Regions from separate parts of the Lysinibacillus sp. COL-1 genome, predicted to be linked through region 2. Evidence: a T-box and tRNA genes for the amino acid it is inferred to sense, from the RefSeq annotation. Region 2 holds a T-box; the other regions hold tRNA genes.
The links. The T-box of region 2 lies ahead of metG (methionine--tRNA ligase). A T-box ahead of a tRNA ligase gene usually reads a tRNA of that ligase, here a tRNA-Met.
Positions count from the first base shown of each region.

Region 1: it encodes a tRNA-Met, which carries the amino acid that the T-box ahead of metG (methionine--tRNA ligase) is inferred to sense. The anticodon was not compared.
Region 3: it encodes a tRNA-Met, which carries the amino acid that the T-box ahead of metG (methionine--tRNA ligase) is inferred to sense. The anticodon was not compared.

Region 1 covers NZ_JCAWSJ010000004.1:3,437,337-3,444,054, forward strand. Annotated here, with positions in the region: gene AC6BKE_RS25190 (cysteine desulfurase family protein) at 1-13, opposite strand, end outside; gene nadB (L-aspartate oxidase) at 114-1,700, shown strand; gene nadC (carboxylating nicotinate-nucleotide diphosphorylase) at 1,657-2,517, shown strand; gene nadA (quinolinate synthase NadA) at 2,504-3,607, shown strand; gene AC6BKE_RS25210 (VOC family protein) at 3,805-4,221, shown strand; tRNA gene AC6BKE_RS25215 (tRNA-Glu) at 4,282-4,353, opposite strand; tRNA gene AC6BKE_RS25220 (tRNA-Ser) at 4,356-4,446, opposite strand; tRNA gene AC6BKE_RS25225 (tRNA-Asn) at 4,456-4,532, opposite strand; tRNA gene AC6BKE_RS25230 (tRNA-Ile) at 4,540-4,613, opposite strand; tRNA gene AC6BKE_RS25235 (tRNA-Gly) at 4,615-4,688, opposite strand; tRNA gene AC6BKE_RS25240 (tRNA-Phe) at 4,694-4,769, opposite strand; tRNA gene AC6BKE_RS25245 (tRNA-Asp) at 4,827-4,902, opposite strand; tRNA gene AC6BKE_RS25250 (tRNA-Met) at 4,906-4,980, opposite strand; tRNA gene AC6BKE_RS25255 (tRNA-Ser) at 5,034-5,126, opposite strand; tRNA gene AC6BKE_RS25260 (tRNA-Ile) at 5,142-5,218, opposite strand; tRNA gene AC6BKE_RS25265 (tRNA-Met) at 5,226-5,299, opposite strand; tRNA gene AC6BKE_RS25270 (tRNA-Ala) at 5,327-5,402, opposite strand; tRNA gene AC6BKE_RS25275 (tRNA-Pro) at 5,419-5,495, opposite strand; tRNA gene AC6BKE_RS25280 (tRNA-Arg) at 5,503-5,579, opposite strand; tRNA gene AC6BKE_RS25285 (tRNA-Leu) at 5,588-5,676, opposite strand; tRNA gene AC6BKE_RS25290 (tRNA-Gly) at 5,682-5,756, opposite strand; tRNA gene AC6BKE_RS25295 (tRNA-Leu) at 5,792-5,876, opposite strand; tRNA gene AC6BKE_RS25300 (tRNA-Lys) at 5,894-5,969, opposite strand; tRNA gene AC6BKE_RS25305 (tRNA-Thr) at 5,978-6,053, opposite strand; tRNA gene AC6BKE_RS25310 (tRNA-Val) at 6,057-6,132, opposite strand; rRNA gene rrf (5S ribosomal RNA) at 6,143-6,258, opposite strand; rRNA gene AC6BKE_RS25320 (23S ribosomal RNA) at 6,424-6,718, opposite strand, start outside.
Region 2 covers NZ_JCAWSJ010000003.1:163,662-170,379, forward strand. Annotated here, with positions in the region: gene AC6BKE_RS05210 (GTP-binding protein) at 1-332, shown strand, start outside; gene AC6BKE_RS05215 (isoprenylcysteine carboxyl methyltransferase family protein) at 352-894, opposite strand; gene AC6BKE_RS05220 (type III polyketide synthase) at 896-1,978, opposite strand; gene rsgA (ribosome small subunit-dependent GTPase A) at 2,381-3,451, shown strand; gene fosM (FosM family fosfomycin resistance protein) at 3,469-3,894, shown strand; gene AC6BKE_RS05235 (HAD-IA family hydrolase) at 3,910-4,557, shown strand; T-box leader at 4,654-4,915, shown strand; gene metG (methionine--tRNA ligase) at 4,971-6,605, shown strand; gene AC6BKE_RS05245 (2-isopropylmalate synthase) at 6,713-6,718, opposite strand, start outside.
Region 3 covers NZ_JCAWSJ010000002.1:643,801-650,518, reverse strand. Annotated here, with positions in the region: gene AC6BKE_RS03695 (CynX/NimT family MFS transporter) at 169-1,377, shown strand; gene AC6BKE_RS03690 (hypothetical protein) at 1,444-1,974, opposite strand; gene AC6BKE_RS03685 (nitric oxide synthase oxygenase) at 2,000-3,046, opposite strand; tRNA gene AC6BKE_RS03680 (tRNA-Glu) at 3,365-3,436, opposite strand; tRNA gene AC6BKE_RS03675 (tRNA-Asn) at 3,438-3,514, opposite strand; tRNA gene AC6BKE_RS03670 (tRNA-Ile) at 3,522-3,595, opposite strand; tRNA gene AC6BKE_RS03665 (tRNA-Gly) at 3,600-3,673, opposite strand; tRNA gene AC6BKE_RS03660 (tRNA-Phe) at 3,680-3,755, opposite strand; tRNA gene AC6BKE_RS03655 (tRNA-Ser) at 3,760-3,852, opposite strand; tRNA gene AC6BKE_RS03650 (tRNA-Ala) at 3,866-3,941, opposite strand; tRNA gene AC6BKE_RS03645 (tRNA-Pro) at 3,957-4,033, opposite strand; tRNA gene AC6BKE_RS03640 (tRNA-Arg) at 4,049-4,125, opposite strand; tRNA gene AC6BKE_RS03635 (tRNA-Lys) at 4,145-4,217, opposite strand; tRNA gene AC6BKE_RS03630 (tRNA-Gln) at 4,232-4,306, opposite strand; tRNA gene AC6BKE_RS03625 (tRNA-His) at 4,316-4,391, opposite strand; tRNA gene AC6BKE_RS03620 (tRNA-Trp) at 4,439-4,512, opposite strand; tRNA gene AC6BKE_RS03615 (tRNA-Tyr) at 4,517-4,600, opposite strand; tRNA gene AC6BKE_RS03610 (tRNA-Thr) at 4,608-4,683, opposite strand; tRNA gene AC6BKE_RS03605 (tRNA-Asp) at 4,692-4,767, opposite strand; tRNA gene AC6BKE_RS03600 (tRNA-Met) at 4,771-4,845, opposite strand; tRNA gene AC6BKE_RS03595 (tRNA-Val) at 4,872-4,947, opposite strand; rRNA gene rrf (5S ribosomal RNA) at 4,959-5,074, opposite strand; rRNA gene AC6BKE_RS03585 (23S ribosomal RNA) at 5,141-6,718, opposite strand, start outside.

The DNA of each region.
Region 1 (6,718 bases), on a different contig from region 2:
CAGCATAATCCATATAAATCATTGTCTTCTCCCTCTCTAGTTCATCAAGTCTTGTTTTCTTTTTTATTTTATGTAAAGATAAGTGTCAAGACAACTGTAAAGAGGGTATAACTATGGATGTAAAGGCAGATGTCCTTATAATCGGCAGTGGAATTGCTGCACTTCAAGCTGCTTTACTGCTCGAAGAACATTTTCAAGTACAAATTGTTACAAAATCATCTCTTTATATGAGTAGTTCTTATCGTGCACAAGGTGGCATCGCTGCTGTTACAAGTGAGAAAGATCATATTGAACACCACATTGCTGATACATTGAAAGCTGGAGAATATCATCACGAGAAAAAACATGTTACTACACTCATAGAAGATGGCACTAAAATCATGCAGAAATATTTAAAGACTGGTCTCCCTATCGATCGTCATGTTGATGGAAAACCGGCTCTAGGACTCGAAGGGGCACATAGTCATCATCGTATTCTACATGCAGGTGGTGATCGTACTGGTCAAATTTTCATAGATTACTTACTTCATAAACTTTCGCCTAAAACAAAGGTGAATTGTTATGAAATGGCTTATGAGCTTTTACGGAATACAGATGGTGACTGCATAGGCGCACTTACCAAAGGACAAAAAGGCATTACACGCTATTTGGCCCATCATGTCATTTTAGCGACAGGTGGTGCAGGTGCACTCTATTCAAGCACATCTAATTGTCCAACCAATACAGGTGACGGCATCGCGTTAGCATTTCGCGCAGGTGCTGCCATCAGTGATATGGAATTTATGCAGTTCCACCCTAGTCTGCTTTGGTGTGAAAATGAGGCGAAGGGATTAGTTTCCGAAGCTGTTCGAGGTGCTGGTGGCATCTTTGTCGATGCACAGCGTCAGCCCATTATGACAGGCTTACATGCCCAACTTGACTTAGCACCAAGACATATTACGGCACTTGCACTTTTTAAAAAACGTGCTGCTGGTGAGGAGACGTTTATTGATATTACTAACATTCAAAATTTTGAAGTGAAATTCCCAACAATTGCTCAGCTTTGCTATGACAATCAAGTTTATTTACAAGATGGCTTAATTCCTGTAGCTCCAGGAAGTCATTTCTTAATGGGGGGCGTTATTGCTGATGACAAAGGAAGAACCACTATACCTAATCTATATGCAGTGGGGGAAGTTGCCTGTACAGGTGTCCATGGTGCGAACCGTTTAGCAAGTAACTCCCTATTGGAAGGTATTACGTTTGGGCAAAGAATGGCTCAGTTCATCATTCAACATGGTTGCCATCAAAAAAATTTCACACATGACCACCATCAATGTGCTGAAATAATGCCATCTTTATTTAGCAAACAGCAGTTACAGCAATACATGATGCAGTTTTTAGGCATCGTGCGAAACGTTAATGACTTGCAGCATTTTATTCAGCAATTACCCTCCTTACAATCACTTCTTTATACGAATCTAAAGGGTCTAGAACAAGCTGAATTGGAACTATTTATGATGCATGTTGTTGCAACATTAATGGCACATGCTGCAATTACACGAACGGAAACGCGTGGTGCTCATATTCGTACGGATAAATTAGAAATGGACGCACACTGGGCAAGTCGTTGGATTATTTTTTCGCAAGGCCAAATGAAAGTGAGGAACTCATTGTATGAATATCATCAAACTCGAGGAAATGCTCAAGCAATTTTTTAATGAGGATTTAGGTGATGGGGATTTATCGAGTGAATATATCTTTTCAGCTGAACAGCAGGGATCATTTTCTTTTTATGCTAAAGAAAATGGGGTTTTCTGCGGGGCGCTCATTATTGAGTATGGCTTTCACTTACTCGATCGATCAATAAAAATCCAACTTCTAAAAAAAGATGGAGAGACAGTAAAGACCGGTGATGTGCTTGCTGTGGTAAAGGGACCCTTACAAAAATTATTAATAGGTGAGCGCGTTATATTAAATCTTATTCAGCGTATGTCCGCTATTGCGACAGCGACCCATCATGCCGTTCGAGAAACAGCTGGTACGCATGCGAAAATATGTGATACGCGTAAAACCATGCCTGGATTGCGTATGTTGGATAAATATGCTGTTAGAATCGGTGGTGGCTTTAATCATCGTAATGGCCTGTATGATGCCATCATGCTAAAGGATAACCACATTGCCTTTGCTGGTAGCATTACAAAAGCTGTTCAGGCTGCTAGAGCAAAAGTCGGTCATACTGTAAAAATCGAAGTGGAAATTGAAACAAAGGACCAGCTAGAAGAAGCCATCATTGCTGGAGCAGATATTATTATGTTTGATAACCGTAGTCCAGAAGAAATAGGAGCATGGCTTCCCACTGTCCCTTCTTCTATTGTGACAGAGGCATCAGGAGGCATCACACTTGAAAATTTAAAGGCCTATGCACAATCAGGTGTTCAGTTTATTTCACTTGGTTCATTAACGCATTCCGTTAAAGCCTTTGACATTAGTGCACTCGTTCAAATGAAAGGAGATCATTCCCTTGTCCATAACTAGTTTATTACAACAAACGACACTACTTCCAGAGCATTACCGGGCATTATCCGTAAAGGAAATGGAATCTCGTATTTTATCAATAAAGCAAAAATTAGGATCTAAACTATTTATACCAGGACATCATTATCAAAAAGATGAAGTCATTCAATTTGCAGATGCAACTGGTGATTCCCTACAGTTAGCTCAATTATCTGCCGCAAACAAGGAAGCTGAGCATATCGTATTTTGCGGTGTGCATTTTATGGCTGAAACTGCTGATATGCTGACAACGAAGCAGCAACATGTCTATTTACCAGATATGCGTGCAGGTTGTTCAATGGCTGATATGGCTGATATTTATCAAACAGAACAAGCATGGCCGATTCTTCAGCAACTCTTTGGTGATACAATTATCCCGCTAACTTATGTCAATTCAACTGCTGCCATTAAAGCCTTTACGGGAAGACATGGTGGTGCCTGTGTCACTTCATCGAATGCTAAGGAGCTTGTTCAATGGGCATTTACACAAAAACAGCGTATTTTCTTTTTACCTGACCAACATTTAGGAAGAAATACTGCCTATGATTTAGGTATTCCACTTAAAAATATGGCTGTTTGGAATCCCCATAAGAATATACTTGAAACAAATGAGCCGCTTGAGAACATTCAGGTTATTCTATGGAAAGGTCATTGCTCTGTACATGAAGGATTTACGGTTCACCATACGGAGGTCGTTCGCAAAGAACATCCAACTATGCAAATTATTGTTCACCCTGAATGCAGTCGTGAAGTTGTAGCAGCTGCTGATGATGCAGGTTCCACAAAATACATCATTGAGACAATCAATCGTGCACCAAGCGGATCGGCATGGGCTATTGGAACAGAAATGAATCTTGTCAATCGCATAATGAAGCAGCATCCAGATAAACATATTATCTCTTTAAATGAAAATTTTTGTCCTTGCTTAACAATGAATCGCATTGACCTTCCCCATCTGTTGTGGAGCTTAGAAAGTATTGAGCAGGGGCAACCACATAACCGTATCCAAGTAGATGAATATACTACAGCTGAAGCACTTAGCTCTCTCGAAAGAATGCTAGCACGAGGATAATTAGGTTGCTTTAAAAGCAGAGATGGTGTAAAAAAACGTCTCTGCTTTTTATGTTCATATAACATCTATTTTGAATAGCTTAAACAACTGCCATTTTCAAATGCATCATCATCGATCCAATCAAAGAATATCCATCTATTGCTGAAATTGACATGGCTTTATGCTCTATGCTACTGTCGATTTGGAGGTGAAAATAAATGGCTTTTCAATCGAAAAATATTTTTATCAATTTACCAGTGAAAGATCTAAACAAATCCATCAACTTCTTTAAGGAACTAGGCTTTGAGTTCAATCAACAATTTAGCGATGAGACTACAGCCTCAATGATTATTAGTGAAAATATCTTCGCATTAATGATGGTGGAAGAACGATTCAAAGGGTTTAGTAAGAAGGAAATTACAAATACTGCTACGTCTGCAGAAGCAATTTTATGTCTATCTGCTGAAAATCGAGAGCAAGTAGATCAATTAGTAAATAAGGCACTGGCCTCCGGTGGTAAATCTTATAGTGAACCCCAAGATCATGGGTTTATGTATGGCTGGGGATTTCAGGATGTAGATGGGCATATCTGGGAAGTAGTTTATATGGATGAAAATGCATTGAATCAAGAGTAATATTTATATCTATGAATATGAAAAAACAGTAGATGCGTGTGCATCTACTGTTTTTTAGTATGACCCGTACGGGATTCGAACCCGTGTTACCGCCGTGAAAGGGCGGTGTCTTAACCACTTGACCAACGGGCCAATGGCGGAGAAGGAGGGATTTGAACCCTCGCGCCGGTTACCCGACCTACACCCTTAGCAGGGGCGCCTCTTCAGCCTCTTGAGTACTTCCCCACATAAAAATGGCTCCGAAGGCAGGACTCGAACCTGCGACAACCTGATTAACAGTCAGGTGCTACTACCAACTGAGCTACTTCGGAATAATAATGGGCCTAAATGGACTCGAACCATCGACCTCACGCTTATCAGGCGTGCGCTCTAACCAGCTGAGCTATAGGCCCTTGGAGCGGGTGATGGGAATCGAACCCACGACATCAGCTTGGAAGGCTGAGGTTTTACCATTAAACTACACCCGCATAAATGGTGGGTCAGGACGGAATCGAACCGCCGACACTTAGAGCTTCAATCTAATGCTCTACCAACTGAGCTACTGACCCATTTCGTCCATGCTAAGCTTATTTTCTTTTGCTTTTCATATCTTCTTATGAAAATAATGGCGGTCCCGACCGGGATCGAACCGGCGATCTCCTGCGTGACAGGCAGGCATGTTAACCGCTACACCACGGGACCATTTGGTTGCGGGGGCCGGATTTGAACCAACGACCTTCGGGTTATGAGCCCGACGAGCTACCACTGCTCCACCCCGCGATAATTTTATACGGTTTCGAGTTTTTAAAGCACCATTTATAAAGATTTAAAACTGGAGGAGGTAGAGGGATTCGAACCCCCGCGCGGTGTTACCCGCCTGTCGGTTTTCAAGACCGATCCCTTCAGCCAGACTTGGGTATACCTCCGTTGCAATATATAAATGGTGGACCTTGCAGGACTCGAACCTGCGACCGGACGGTTATGAGCCGTCTGCTCTAACCAACTGAGCTAAAGGTCCTTTAAGATGGCGGCAGAGGGGATCGAACCCCCGACCTTACGGGTATGAACCGTACGCTCTAGCCAGCTGAGCTACGCCGCCAGGATCTTTATACTGGTTAATTTATTATGGTGGAGCCTAGCGGGATCGAACCGCTGACCTCCTGCGTGCAAGGCAGGCGCTCTCCCAGCTGAGCTAAGGCCCCATAATTTCTTTGGAAATGGTCGGGAAGACAGGATTCGAACCTGCGACCCCTTGGTCCCAAACCAAGTGCTCTACCAAGCTGAGCTACTTCCCGTTCTTTTTGGCGCGCCCGACAGGAGTCGAACCCATAACCTTCTGATCCGTAGTCAGACGCTCTATCCAATTGAGCTACGGGCGCATTAAAAATGGTGCCGAGGACCGGAATCGAACCGGTACGGTAGTCACCTACCGCAGGATTTTAAGTCCTGTGCGTCTGCCAGTTCCGCCACCCCGGCACATTTGGAGCGGAAGACGAGGTTCGAACTCGCGACCCCCACCTTGGCAAGGTGGTGTTCTACCACTGAACTACTTCCGCATGTGCATAAGTTTTTTTATCTGGCAATGAAATAATGGTGCGGGTGAAGGGAGTCGAACCCCCACGCCTTGCGGCGCTAGATCCTAAGTCTAGTGCGTCTGCCAATTCCGCCACACCCGCTTATTATTATTTAAAAATGGTGAGCCATGAAGGACTCGAACCTTCGACCCTCTGATTAAAAGTCAGATGCTCTACCAACTGAGCTAATGGCTCTAAAAAAATGGTGCCGGCTATAGGAATCGAACCCACGACCTACTGATTACAAGTCAGTTGCTCTACCTGCTGAGCTAAACCGGCATATGGTGGAGGATGACGGGCTCGAACCGCCGACCCTCTGCTTGTAAGGCAGATGCTCTCCCAGCTGAGCTAATCCTCCTGGGTATTATGCCTAGCGACGTCCTACTCTCACAGGGGGAAGCCCCCAACTACCATCGGCGCTAAAGAGCTTAACTTCCGTGTTCGGTATGGGAACGGGTGTGACCTCTTTGCCATCATCACTAGACTTGCACATGGATGTGCTGGCTTCTGCGTTGCAACATGGATGTTGCGTTCTTAGCAGAAGTTCCTTTATATCAGCTTCAAAATAAATGGTGTCTTGAAGCTCTCTTTTTTGAAAGAGTTGTTCTTTCAAAACTGGATAAACGGTTCATTGAATGGTTCAAACATTTTGGTTAAGTCCTCGATCGATTAGTATTCGTCAGCTCCATGTGTCACCACACTTCCACCTCGAACCTATCTACCTCATCGTCTTTGAGGGATCTTACTTACTTGCGTAATGGGAAATCTCATCTTGAGGGGGGCTTCATGCTTAGATGCTTTCAGCACTTATCCCGTCCACACATAGCTACCCAGCGATGCCTTTGGCAAGACAACTGGTACACCAGCGGTGTGTCCATCCCGGTCCTCTCGTACTAAGGACAGCTCCTCTCAAATTTCCTACGCCCACGACGGATAGGGACCGA
Region 2 (6,718 bases):
TACGAGCAAAGGGAATTGTTTGGAGTGCAAGACATCAGGATGTTGCACTATTATTATCTCAGGCTGGTTCATCTGCAAAAATTGAACCTGTTTCTTATTGGGTAGCAGCCCTACCTAAAGCACAGCAGCAGGATGTATTTCAGCAAAGTCCTGAAGTATTGGAGGATTGGGATGAAGAATTTGGAGATCGAATGACACAGCTTGTTATTATTGGGATTGATTTAAATCGAGAAGATATTATCAAACAATTGGACAACTGTTTATTAACGGATGAAGAGTTCCATAATCCTTGGGAGCGTCTACAGGACCCATTCAACTGGGAATGGCATTAAGAAGAAAAGAAGATTTCGGTTAAGACTCCGAAATCTTCTTTTGAAATACACGATTATAATTAGTAGCATCTCGTAATGCTTTTTCTTCTATAGGAATTCGTACAGAAAGCATTGTAATATTTAATAATGTAAAACAAAATGCTGTAAAGTAAGCCTGAAACATGAGAGGTAGTAAAAGGATTTCCAAACAAACTACCGCATAATTGGGATGACGCATATATTCATATGGCCCTTTACGGACAACTTGAGCATCAGGTAATATAAGAATTTTTGTATTCCAAAAGGAGCCCAAAGAGCGAATACACCAAATCCTTAAGGCCTGCACAGCTATAAATAATAGAAAAAATAATGGGAATAAGGGCGAGATACCATTGTTATTTGTGACGATTTCTACAATTAAAAACAGAAAAAAACTAACATGCATTGTGACCATATAGGGATAATGAGAGGCACCTACTTCATAGGCTCCTTGTGAAAACATCCATTTCTCATTGCGTTTGGCAATGACAACCTCTGTCAGTCTTTGTAGAATGACAATAGTTAAAATAAGATAGAAGATCATGTTACTCCCTCCAGTTTAATAATACAGCTTCTGCACAAAAACCAGGGCCAAGAGCGATGAGTAAACCTGTATCCTCCACTTGTCCTTCATGTAGCATAAATTGCTCTAATACATACAACACAGTTGGTGATGACATATTGCCATGTTGGCGCAATATTTCCCGAGAAATGTCGGTTTTTTGGGGAGACAAATAAAGTGTATCTTCATAAGCTTTTAAAACCTTTTTCCCTCCAGGATGAGCGATGAAATGAGTAAGTTGCTCACTATATAGTCCTTGTTCCATTAAAAATTTTTCAATGAATGGTCCAAGCCAATTAGTAATAATGGCAGGAATACTTTTTTGAAAAATAACATGAAGTCCATTGTTTTTTACATTCCAACCCATCACATTTTCTGAATCTGGCATCCATTTAGAGCCTGTTGCCAAAATAGAAGGTGTTGTTTTTTTTGTATCGATGGTTAAGTCGTCTCCGCAAACGAGAATACAAGCAGCACCATCTGCAAAAAGAGAAGCACCGATTAAATTACTTTTAGAAAAATCATTTGGCTGAAAAGTGAGGCTACATAACTCGACACAAACGACAAGCACCTTCGCATGTGGATGGGCTTTACAAAAATCAAAGGCTCTACTTACACCTGCTGCTCCGCCAGCACATCCTAACCCCCATAGTGGAATACGTTTCAGTCGATCTGAAAAGGGAAGTTTATTCATCACACGCGCATCAATGCTTGGTGTTGAAATGCCAGTACTACTGACAAAAATGATGGCATCAATCTCTTCGGGAGAAATGGGTGAAGATAAAAAAGCATCATTTTCTAAACATGCCTGGATGACGTTCACGCTGTATTGTGTAGCTAATTCAATATATAAATCATTGCGTTCCTCAAAGGAGTGATTCGTACGATGCCATTCTGATGGAACACAAAAATGGCGGGTGTCGATGCCACCATTTTCAAAAACCTTTAAGTAGCGCTCTAGTTTGGGGATTTTTGCATAGAAAAGCTCTTTCGTTAGTTCCTCTGCATTTGATTGCTGTAATGTGTAAGGTGGTTGATGTGTGCTAATAGAAATGATTTTAGGCAATTCAACATCTCCTCGCATTTAGTGGTCTTGTTCATTCTATGCGTCGAGGATTAGAATAAATGCTTATAAGATTATAATTGACAATTTCTGAAAATTTAGCTATATTGATAACAACTAAATGGAAAGAAGGTGATGTGACATGATGAATAGATCTATTTTTAGCGAACTGCAATTCGGTTTGTTCCATTTCACACGCCTAAAATATACAAAGTGACGCCGTGCTATAACTCGGGGTATTTGTGTATCTTTTAAACGTGCCTGTGAAACCTTGTAACTGCCGAATTGCAGCTACAAGGTTTTTTTCGTGGTTCAAAAAATGCTGAATGACGATAGAGTCTCTGGCGGATATTACAGACATTGCGCTGAGGCGTCAAGGATATGTACGTTTAGGAGGAAAATAAATTGAATTTAACAACAGTAGGTTTTACAACGTATTTTGAAGAGCAAATGATGGAAATGAAAAAACAGCCTAAATTGAAGAATTGTGTGCCTGCAAGGGTTACATTAGAGCATAAGCATTCTTACCGAGTGTTAGCCGAAGAGGGCGAATGGCTTGCGACAATTGCTGGTCATTATGCGTATACGTCTTTAGCTCGGGAGGACTATCCAGCAGTTGGTGATTGGGTGCTAGTAGAGAAAATGCCCGGTGAGGAACGAGCAATTATTCATCAGCTATTCCAACGAAAATCTGTATTTTCACGTAAAGTTGCAGGAACTGAAATTCAAGAACAGATTGTCGCATCAAATGTCGATATCGTGTTACTTGTTATGAGCTTGAACGCTGATTTTAATATTCGACGTTTGGAGAGATATTTAGTAGCTGCCTGGGATTCAGGGGCAAGGCCAGTGATTGTCCTGACGAAGGCAGATTTATGTGAGGATACTGCAAGCTTGGTACAAGAAGTTGAGTCTGTAGCATTTGGTGTAGATATTTTTGTGACGAGTGCTTTATCGGGCGAAGGCTTAATGGAAATTAAGACATTGTTCACGGAGGGAGTGACAGGGGCATTGCTAGGCTCTTCAGGGGCAGGGAAGTCGACCTTAACAAATGCTTTGTGTGGGGAGATGCTGATGAAGGTTGCTGGTATTCGTGAGGAAGATGCTAAGGGTCGTCATACAACTACTCATCGAGAGTTAGTCATATTACCAGATGGGGGCTGTTTAATCGATACACCAGGGATGCGTGAGCTTCAATTATGGGATCAAGGTGATAGTTTAGCTTCAAGCTTTCAAGATATTGAGGAACTAGCAACAGCTTGTCGTTATCGTGATTGTACTCATCAAAAAGAGCCTTATTGTGCTGTCCAGCAAGCTATTGTTGATGGAGAGTTGGATCAATATCGCCTCCAAAGCTACTTTAAGCTCCAAAGAGAATTAGCTTATATGGAACGCAAAACCAATGCACAGGCGAAACTTGAGGAGCAACGTAAATGGAAGCAGATTTCTAAAGGAATAAAAAAAGGTAAAAAATAAGCATTAGGAGCTTAGTTATGACCATTCAACATATTAATCATTTACTATTTTCTGTATCCAATTTAGAGGAATCCATCGCATTCTATGAAAATGTTTTCGATGCTAAATTGCTAGTAAAGGGGAAAAGCACAGCCTATTTTGATGTAAATGGGCTGTGGCTCGCCCTGAATGTAGAGAGGGATATACCACGGAATGAAATCCATCATTCCTATACCCACATCGCCTTTACTATTTGTGAGGATGACTATAATAAAATGTATGATAAATTGCTACAATTAAAGGTCAATATTTTAACAGGGCGTCAAAGAGATGAGAAGGACAAAAAATCGATTTACTTTACAGACCCAGATGGTCATAAATTTGAATTTCATACAGGAACTTTGCAAGATCGTTTGGCTTATTATAAGCAGGAAAAGCCTCACATGACGTTTTTTGATAATTAATCAGGGAGTGATTCTATGAATAAAGCTTTTATTTTTGATATGGATGGCACGTTATTTCAAACAAATCTTATATTAGAGCCTGCGCTCGACGCAACATTTGATGTGCTACGGACAAGTGGCTTGTGGCAAGGAGAAACACCGATAGAAAAATACAGAGAAATAATGGGCGTTCCTTTACCTGTTGTGTGGGAAACATTATGTCCTATGCATGCAATAGAGATACGTGAAGAGAGCAATGTTTTGTTCCATATAAAGCTGATTGAGCAAATACGCAATCATCAGGGAGCTTTATATCCACATGCTGAACAAACTCTTGCAGCATTATCAGAGAATTATCCGTTATACATAGCGAGTAATGGACAGGTTGACTATTTACAGGCGATTGTTGAAACCTATCAATTAGAGCGTTTTATAAAGGGAATCTACAGCATTCAATCTATTGCAAGTGGGCATAAATCAGATCTAGTAAAACGAGTTGTAGAAGAAAATGAAATCGAGAACGGGGTAGTGGTGGGAGATCGTTCGTCGGATATTCAGGCTGCACATGACAATCAACTACAGTCGATAGGCGTTCGTTTTGACTTTGCACAGGATAACGAATTGCAAAAGGCAGACATTATAATAGATGATTTAACAGCGTTATTAAACATCACATTCAATTAATTGCTTAAATTTTAATCTTTATCGAAAAATAGAGTTGATTTAACGACAATCATTGCATTTCATCACTAGAAAGCGTAAAATAGTGCCAATCCTATAGGAAAAGCATTGAAAAGGAAAAGTAAATTGGAGCAGCATTTTGTAGAGAGCCTCTGTTGGTGGAAATGAGGTAAATGAACCCTTTTGAAAATGACCTTTGAGCTTCGTACCGAAAGCTTTTTAGCAAGTAGATTACGACGAGATGGGCACTCGTTACAACAGCGGCAGTATCTCTCATTTTGAATGGAGACGTACTGATGGAGACAAATAGTGTGAGCTATTTGTAAATATAGGTGGTAACACGGGTATACTCGTCCTAATCAGATTTGATTAGGACGATTTTTTTTACCATTTTTTAGTGAGGGGAGCAAACTAGAATGACAATTGTTATTGGAGGCGCTTGGCCATATGCAAATGGTTCTTTGCATTTAGGGCATGTTGCCGCACTATTACCAGGTGATATTTTGGCTAGATATTACCGACAAAAAGGTGAGCAGGTTTTATATGTATCAGGCAGTGATTGTAATGGTACACCTATTTCTATTCGTGCAGCACAAGAAAATACAACAACAGAGGCCATTGCCAATCACTATCATGCTGAATTTACGCAGTGCTTTCGTGATTTAGGATTTACCTATGATTTATACACTAGAACAGATGCAGAACACCATCATGAATCCGTAAAGGGCCTATTTTTACAGCTACTAGCTAACAATTTTTTATACAAAAAGAAAATTGAACAGGCTTACTGTGAGACAGATCAACAATTTCTACCCGATCGATTTGTTGAAGGAATTTGCCCAAATTGTGGTGCAAAAGCAAGGGGAGATCAATGTGATAACTGCTCAGAAATCTTAGACCCACTGGATTTAATAGATAAACGTTGCAAAATATGTGGCAATGAGCCTGTTATTCGTGAGACAGAGCATTTTTATTTTACCTTTAGTCAATTTCAAGGTAGATTGGAGTCTTATGTGGCAGAAGCGAAGGCCCATAAACGTTGGCGAGATAATGCTTTAGGTTTAACGGAGCGTTACTTGGCAGAAGGGGTTCCTGACCGAGCAGTAACAAGAGATTTACCAAACGGCATAGATGTCCCAGTGCCAGGCTTTGAAGGGAAAAAAATATATGTATGGATTGAAGCAGTAGCTGGTTATCTATCAGCAAGTCTAGAGTGGGCAAAAGAGCATCAAATAGCGATTGAAGATTTATGGAATGAAGAGACCATTTCGTATTATGTCCATGGGAAGGATAATATTCCTTTCCATACGGTTATTTGGCCAGCTATTTTAATGGGAATTGGGGCGCAAGCATTACCAACACATATCGTATCGAACGAATATTTAACATTAGAAAAACGAAAATTATCAACTAGTCAAAATTGGGCTGTGTGGGTTCCGTATATTTTAAGTCGTTATGACGCAGACGCCATTCGCTACTTCTTAACGATGAATGCGCCAGAAAACCGTGATACTGATTTTTCATGGCGAGAATTTATTTACAGTCATAATAGTGAATTACTCGGTGCCTATGGTAATTTTGTCAATCGTACATTGAAGTTTATTGAGAAATCCTTTGCCAGCCAGGTGCCACAGGCTGAAGTAGATAGCAATATTCGTAAACAAACCGTTCAGCTGTTTAATGAAGCGGGCAGGCTGATTGAAGGAGGGCATTTTAAACAAGCGTTAGAAGCCATTTTTGAGTATATTCGAGGGGCTAATCGCTATTTTGACGTACAACAGCCATGGCAACAAGTAAAAGAAAATGTGGAGGCTAGTAATCGTACACTAGCAACCTGTGTCTATATTATTGCTAATTTAGGACAGCTACTGCATCCTTTCTTACCATTTTCAGCAGAGAAGGTAAGGAATATGTTAGGCATACAGGAAATGATGTGGCATGAACAAGTAGAATTGCCTCAAATGATTCAAGCAGTAGCTCCTTTGTTTGAACGTCTTGACATTGAACGAATTGAAGAAGAGTATCAAAAATTAGTGAGGGACAGTCGTTAGATTTGAAAAAGCAGTATGACTCATATGATCTGACCCCAAAAAGATAGATTGATGTCTAATTTTTACGGGGTAGTTCACATACGACATACTGCTTTTTTCAATTCAATTTAATT
Region 3 (6,718 bases), on a different contig from region 2:
AGGCATATAATTATTAAATTTATGATGCTTATTATATTAGCATAAGACCTTTGACATTTCAATATAACAATAAATGTTCTGTATTTTGTGAATCTTCTACTATTTTTATTAGTTTGTTAAAGTGTTATAGTAGTTCAATTAGAACGGTTACGAACAGGGGGATTTATTTTGACTACAAATGATCATTCCGCTAGTTTTCCGAGTAAAAAAATTAGCTGGAGGGGAACAACCTTACTTTTAGTCTTCGGAGTTATCTTTATAGCCTCTACATTAAGAATGCCACTAACTGTTGTTGGCCCTATTATATCATTTATCCGTGACGATCTTGGTATTTCTAATGTACTTGCAGGCTTTCTAACAACGATTCCATTGCTCGCTTTTGCTACCATCTCACCATTTGCGCCCGTTGTAGCACGCAAACTAGGGCTTGAGCTAACACTATTTTTATCCACTATTTTATTAGCCTTGGGGATTGTTCTACGTTCCCTTGGTACAACGGGGTTACTTGTATTTGGTACTGTACTCATCGGCATAGCCATATCATTTGGAAATGTGCTGATTCCAGGATTATTAAAATTAAAATTTCCATACCATGTTGGTTTATTAATGGCATTTTTCACTATGTCGATGAACTTAACGGCTGGGCTTGGCGCAGGTATTAGCTATCCTATAGCCAATTCATCATTTGGCTGGCAAGGAGCGCTGTCCATTGCACTTGTACTAGTGGTCGTAACGATTTTAATTTGGATACCTCAATTGAAATCAAATAAACCTGAGCCAGCCACTACCTCTAAAATGACGAGTACACCCTTATGGAAGTCACCTGTTACTTGGGCTGTCACAGGTGCAATGGGATTACAGTCTTTATTATTTTATACGACTGCTGCTTGGATTCCCGAAATCTACATCGCCCAGGGATTGGCTCCTGACAAAGCTGGTTGGATGTTTTCTATCATGCAATTTTCACAAGTACCAATGGCATTGGCTGTGCCTATCATTGCAAGTAAAATGGCTTCTCAAAGACCTCTTGTAGTGATGTTTACATTCTTCTATTTAATAGGCTTTACTGGAGTTGTCATGGAGTGGACAAGTCTTGGGGTACTGTGGATGATTCTTTTAGGTTTAGCAGGAGGTTCTTCATTTGCCTTAGCGATGATGTTCTTTACACTTCGTACACGCACGGCATTTGAGGCAGCAGATTTATCAGGCTTTGCACAATCATTAGGTTATTTATTTGCCGCCATTGGCCCTATTCTTTTTGGCTACTTACATGATTTATTTGGTGGCTGGAATATTGCTGGTTGGCTCTTTGTAGCTGTGGCGACCATTCTTTTCTTTTGCTCAATGAGAGCTTCTAAAGACGAATATGTCCATTAAAATAAAGCAGATGGGATAACTGCTCATATTTCCCATCTGCTTTACTTCTATATAGGTATAGACGTTTTATTTGTCCAATTGCTGTAGTAAGGTTAGCAGTTCAGTAAGACGGTCTGCTGTTTCTTTGTTGTGAGCTATAACTGCTGCAAAAATAGGAACAGCCTCTTGTAAGAGTATATAACTAAAATAATAATAGCTTACAAAAGCTTTCTGCTCATAACCCTTTGGCGTTTCCTCCTCCCATTCCAGCTCATCATTCTCTTCGTGATCCATCCATAAATATTTGACATCTAACAGCTCCTGCATAGTTTGAACTGAATAGGATGGGTCTAGATAATCTTCAGAAATTGCATGTGCCACAGCTAAATAAAGCTCTACTTCTTGTACAGAGACATCCCCCGTATTTTTGCTAGCAAGCTTTTTTAGAAGGACAAGCAAAGCCCATGGTGTGACCTGCCATAGTGTACCTTGATGCTCCACTAACTCAGCTAGCTCTGTATATTGCTCCTGTTCAATCAGCTGAGGGATAGCCGTTCCTCTTCCATAAGGTGTCGTCAATTGTAACCACGGGATACTCGGAATTTGCTCATTCAACATAGCGTTTCGTCCTCTCCACAATCAGTTAATAGCATGGTTTTTGATAAAAATAATTGGGTGTATGATAAATATTGACATAAGGTTTATGGAAAATATGAGTCGTTGCGGGCGAAAGTGGTGGGATTAGCCATGTCCAGTTGCCTGTAACGTCTCGTCCTGCTGATTCCTCTGCTTCTTCAAACAATTTAAACTGCTGAGCAGCTGTATGATGATCGACAATGCTCACGCCTTGTTCTTTAAAAGAATGAAGGACAGCAATATTAAGTTCCACTAATGCACGATCACGCCAAAGTGAAGCTTGCTTGGTTGTATCAAGATTAAAAACCTCCGCAATAGCTGGTAGCATATTATAACGGTCATGATCTGCTAAATTACGTGCACCGATTTCTGTCCCCATATACCAGCCATTAAAGGGTGCGGCTTGGAAATCAATGCCTGCCATTTGAAAACGCATACTTGAAATTATGGGTACAGCATACCATTTCATTCCTAATTTCTCTACATCCACTGACTCTGGATGACGAATTGGCACCTCTAAAATATATTCTACAGGAATTGTAAACAGCTGCGGAGCTCGCTCATCTACTTGTATAACAAGAGGTAACACATCGAATGGTGTCCTCTCACTTTTCCAACCTAACGATTCACATACTTTAGTAAAAACAATAGAATGTGCATCACCAATAACGCCAGCTTCCGTTTCATAGCCTGCATAACGAATTAGCTGATGATTCCATATACGCACTCTGTTCGAAGCAAATACTGTTATTGTTGGACGGATTTTTCCACTATTTGTTGCATAATCGATATGCTCCAGTAGTTTTTGAAAAATATCCTGTTCATCTAAAACGGCACGTGCATCTACTACATGCAATGATTGCCAAAACAGACGACCAATACATTTGTTACTATTACGCCACGCCACCCGTGCACCAAAAGCTAGCTCCTCTGTTGTTGGGTCGTACTCACCTGCATTCTTAATCTGTTGTAATCTATTCGCTAACCAACGCTCTGATTCATCTTGTTCTGTCTGATATAAACTTAAAAATTGCTGGATCTCCTGTATATTCATTTCGATTCCTCCACTTATCCTCATATTAGAGGAACAAAACGACAAGCACCACGAAAATAGCTATAAAAAAACATACATATTGCATATATGAAATAGTTTGTTCAAATTTATAATGAATCGAATCATGATTAGAAGATATTGTGAATGAAGAAGGAAAAGAGGTGGGCGACATCTTATAGAAAGGAGAAACAAAATATTAGTCATGTAAAAAAGCTACTGAACCATTGATAGCGGATTCGTAGCTTTCACTCTTTACTAATGTATCATTTATTGATAAAAGAAAAAGCATGTAACACAATATTTGTGCTACATGCTTGATGACCCGTACGGGATTCGAACCCGTGTTACCGCCGTGAAAGGGCGGTGTCTTAACCACTTGACCAACGGGCCGTGGCTCCGAAGGCAGGACTCGAACCTGCGACAACCTGATTAACAGTCAGGTGCTACTACCAACTGAGCTACTTCGGAATAATGATGGGCCTAAATGGACTCGAACCATCGACCTCACGCTTATCAGGCGTGCGCTCTAACCAGCTGAGCTATAGGCCCATTTTGGAGCGGGTGATGAGAATCGAACTCACGACATCAGCTTGGAAGGCTGAGGTTTTACCATTAAACTACACCCGCAAATAATGGTGGGTCAGGACGGAATCGAACCGCCGACACTTAGAGCTTCAATCTAATGCTCTACCAACTGAGCTACTGACCCAAAATGGAGGAGGTAGAGGGATTCGAACCCCCGCGCGGTGTTACCCGCCTGTCGGTTTTCAAGACCGATCCCTTCAGCCAGACTTGGGTATACCTCCAAAAATATTGAACTGGTGGAGCCTAGCGGGATCGAACCGCTGACCTCCTGCGTGCAAGGCAGGCGCTCTCCCAGCTGAGCTAAGGCCCCATTTATCATAAAAAATGGTCGGAATGACAGGATTCGAACCTACGACCCCTTGGTCCCAAACCAAGTGCTCTACCAAGCTGAGCTACATTCCGAAAACATAAATTTATTGGCGCGCCCGACAGGAGTCGAACCCATAACCTTCTGATCCGTAGTCAGACGCTCTATCCAATTGAGCTACGGGCGCAATATTCATTAAAAAACGATGAGCCATGAAGGACTCGAACCTTCGACCCTCTGATTAAAAGTCAGATGCTCTACCAACTGAGCTAATGGCTCGTAAAAAAGAAAAATGGCTGGGGTACTAGGATTCGAACCTAGGCATGACGGAATCAAAATCCGTTGCCTTACCGCTTGGCTATACCCCAATTTGAAAATGGGGCGACTGATGGGAATCGAACCCACGAATGTCGGAACCACAATCCGATGCGTTAACCACTTCGCCACAATCGCCACTATATAAATTATAACAGCTGTATATGAACGAGTACCTCAATACCTGGCAGGGGCAGTAGGAATCGAACCCACACCAAAGGTTTTGGAGACCTCTATTCTACCGTTGAACTATGCCCCTAAAATGGTGGAGGGGGACGGATTCGAACCGCCGAACCCTAAGGAGCGGATTTACAGTCCGCCGCGTTTAGCCACTTCGCTACCCCTCCAAGGGAATGGTGCCGGCGATAGGAGTCGAACCCACGACCTACTGATTACAAGTCAGTTGCTCTACCAACTGAGCTACACCGGCAAAAAAAATGGCGGTCCCGACCGGGATCGAACCGGCGATCTCCTGCGTGACAGGCAGGCATGTTAACCGCTACACCACGGGACCATTTGGTTGCGGGGGCTGGATTTGAACCAACGACCTTCGGGTTATGAGCCCGACGAGCTACCACTGCTCCACCCCGCGATAATACTATACTGTTTTAAAAATAATGGTGGAGGATGACGGGCTCGAACCGCCGACCCTCTGCTTGTAAGGCAGATGCTCTCCCAGCTGAGCTAATCCTCCACGAAAAATAAGCGAAGCGATGTCCTACTCTCACAGGGGGAAGCCCCCAACTACCATCGGCGCTAAAGAGCTTAACTTCCGTGTTCGGTATGGGAACGGGTGTGGCCTCTTTGCCATCATCACTTCACTTATTCAGTTGAAAGAGTTGTTCTTTCAAAACTGGATAAACGGTTCATTGAATGTTTCAAACGTTTTGGTTAAGTCCTCGATCGATTAGTATTCGTCAGCTCCATGTGTCACCACACTTCCACCTCGAACCTATCTACCTCATCGTCTTTGAGGGATCTTACTTACTTGCGTAATGGGAAATCTCATCTTGAGGGGGGCTTCATGCTTAGATGCTTTCAGCACTTATCCCGTCCACACATAGCTACCCAGCGATGCCTTTGGCAAGACAACTGGTACACCAGCGGTGTGTCCATCCCGGTCCTCTCGTACTAAGGACAGCTCCTCTCAAATTTCCTACGCCCACGACGGATAGGGACCGAACTGTCTCACGACGTTCTGAACCCAGCTCGCGTACCGCTTTAATGGGCGAACAGCCCAACCCTTGGGACCGACTACAGCCCCAGGATGCGATGAGCCGACATCGAGGTGCCAAACCTCCCCGTCGATGTGGACTCTTGGGGGAGATAAGCCTGTTATCCCCGGGGTAGCTTTTATCCGTTGAGCGATGGCCCTTCCATGCGGAACCACCGGATCACTAAGCCCGTCTTTCGACCCTGCTCGACTTGTAGGTCTCGCAGTCAAGCTCCCTTGTGCCTTTACACTCTACGAATGATTTCCAACCATTCTGAGGGAACCTTTGGGCGCCTCCGTTACCTTTTAGGAGGCGACCGCCCCAGTCAAACTGTCCGCCTGACACTGTCTCCTACCCCGCTAAGGGGCATGGGTTAGAATTTCAATACAACCAGGGTAGTATCCCACCGACGCCTCCTTCGAAGCTGGCGCTCCGAGATCTCTGGCTCCTACCTATCCTGTACAAGTTGTACCAAAATTCAATATCAGGCTACAGTAAAGCTCCACGGGGTCTTTCCGTCCTGTCGCGGGTAACCTGCATCTTCACAGGTACTATAATTTCACCGAGTCTCTCGTTGAGACAGTGCCCAGATCGTTACGCCTTTCGTGCGGGTCGGAACTTACCCGACAAGGAATTTCGCTACCTTAGGACCGTTATAGTTACGGCCGCCGTTTACTGGGGCTTCAATTCGCAGCTTCGCTTGCGCTAACCACTCCTCTTAACCTTCCAGCACCGGGCAGGCGTCAGCCCCTATACGTCACCTTACGGTTTTGCAGAGACCTGTGTTTTTGCTAAACAGTCGCCTGGGCCTATTCACTGCGGCTCTCATGCGCTTGCACGCTCAAGAGCACCCCTTCTCCCGAAGTTACGGGGTCATTTTGCCGAGTTCCTTAACGAGAGTTCTCTCGCACACCTTAGGATTCTCTCCTCGACTACCTGTGTCGGTTTGCGGTACGGGCACCTCTCACCTCGATAGAGGCTTTTCTTGGCAGTGTGAAATCAGGAACTTCGTCCATACGGACTCGCCATCACAGCTCAACGTTACAGTGTGCGGATTTGCCTACACACACGCCTTACTGCTTGGACGCGCATAACCAACAGCGCGCTTACCCTATCCTACTGCGTCCCCCCATTTCTCAAACGGTGAGGAGGTGGTACAGGAATATCAACCTGTTGTCCATCGCCTACGCCTATCGGCCTCGGCTTAGGTCCCGACTAACCCTGAGCGGACGAGCCTTCCTCAGGAAACCT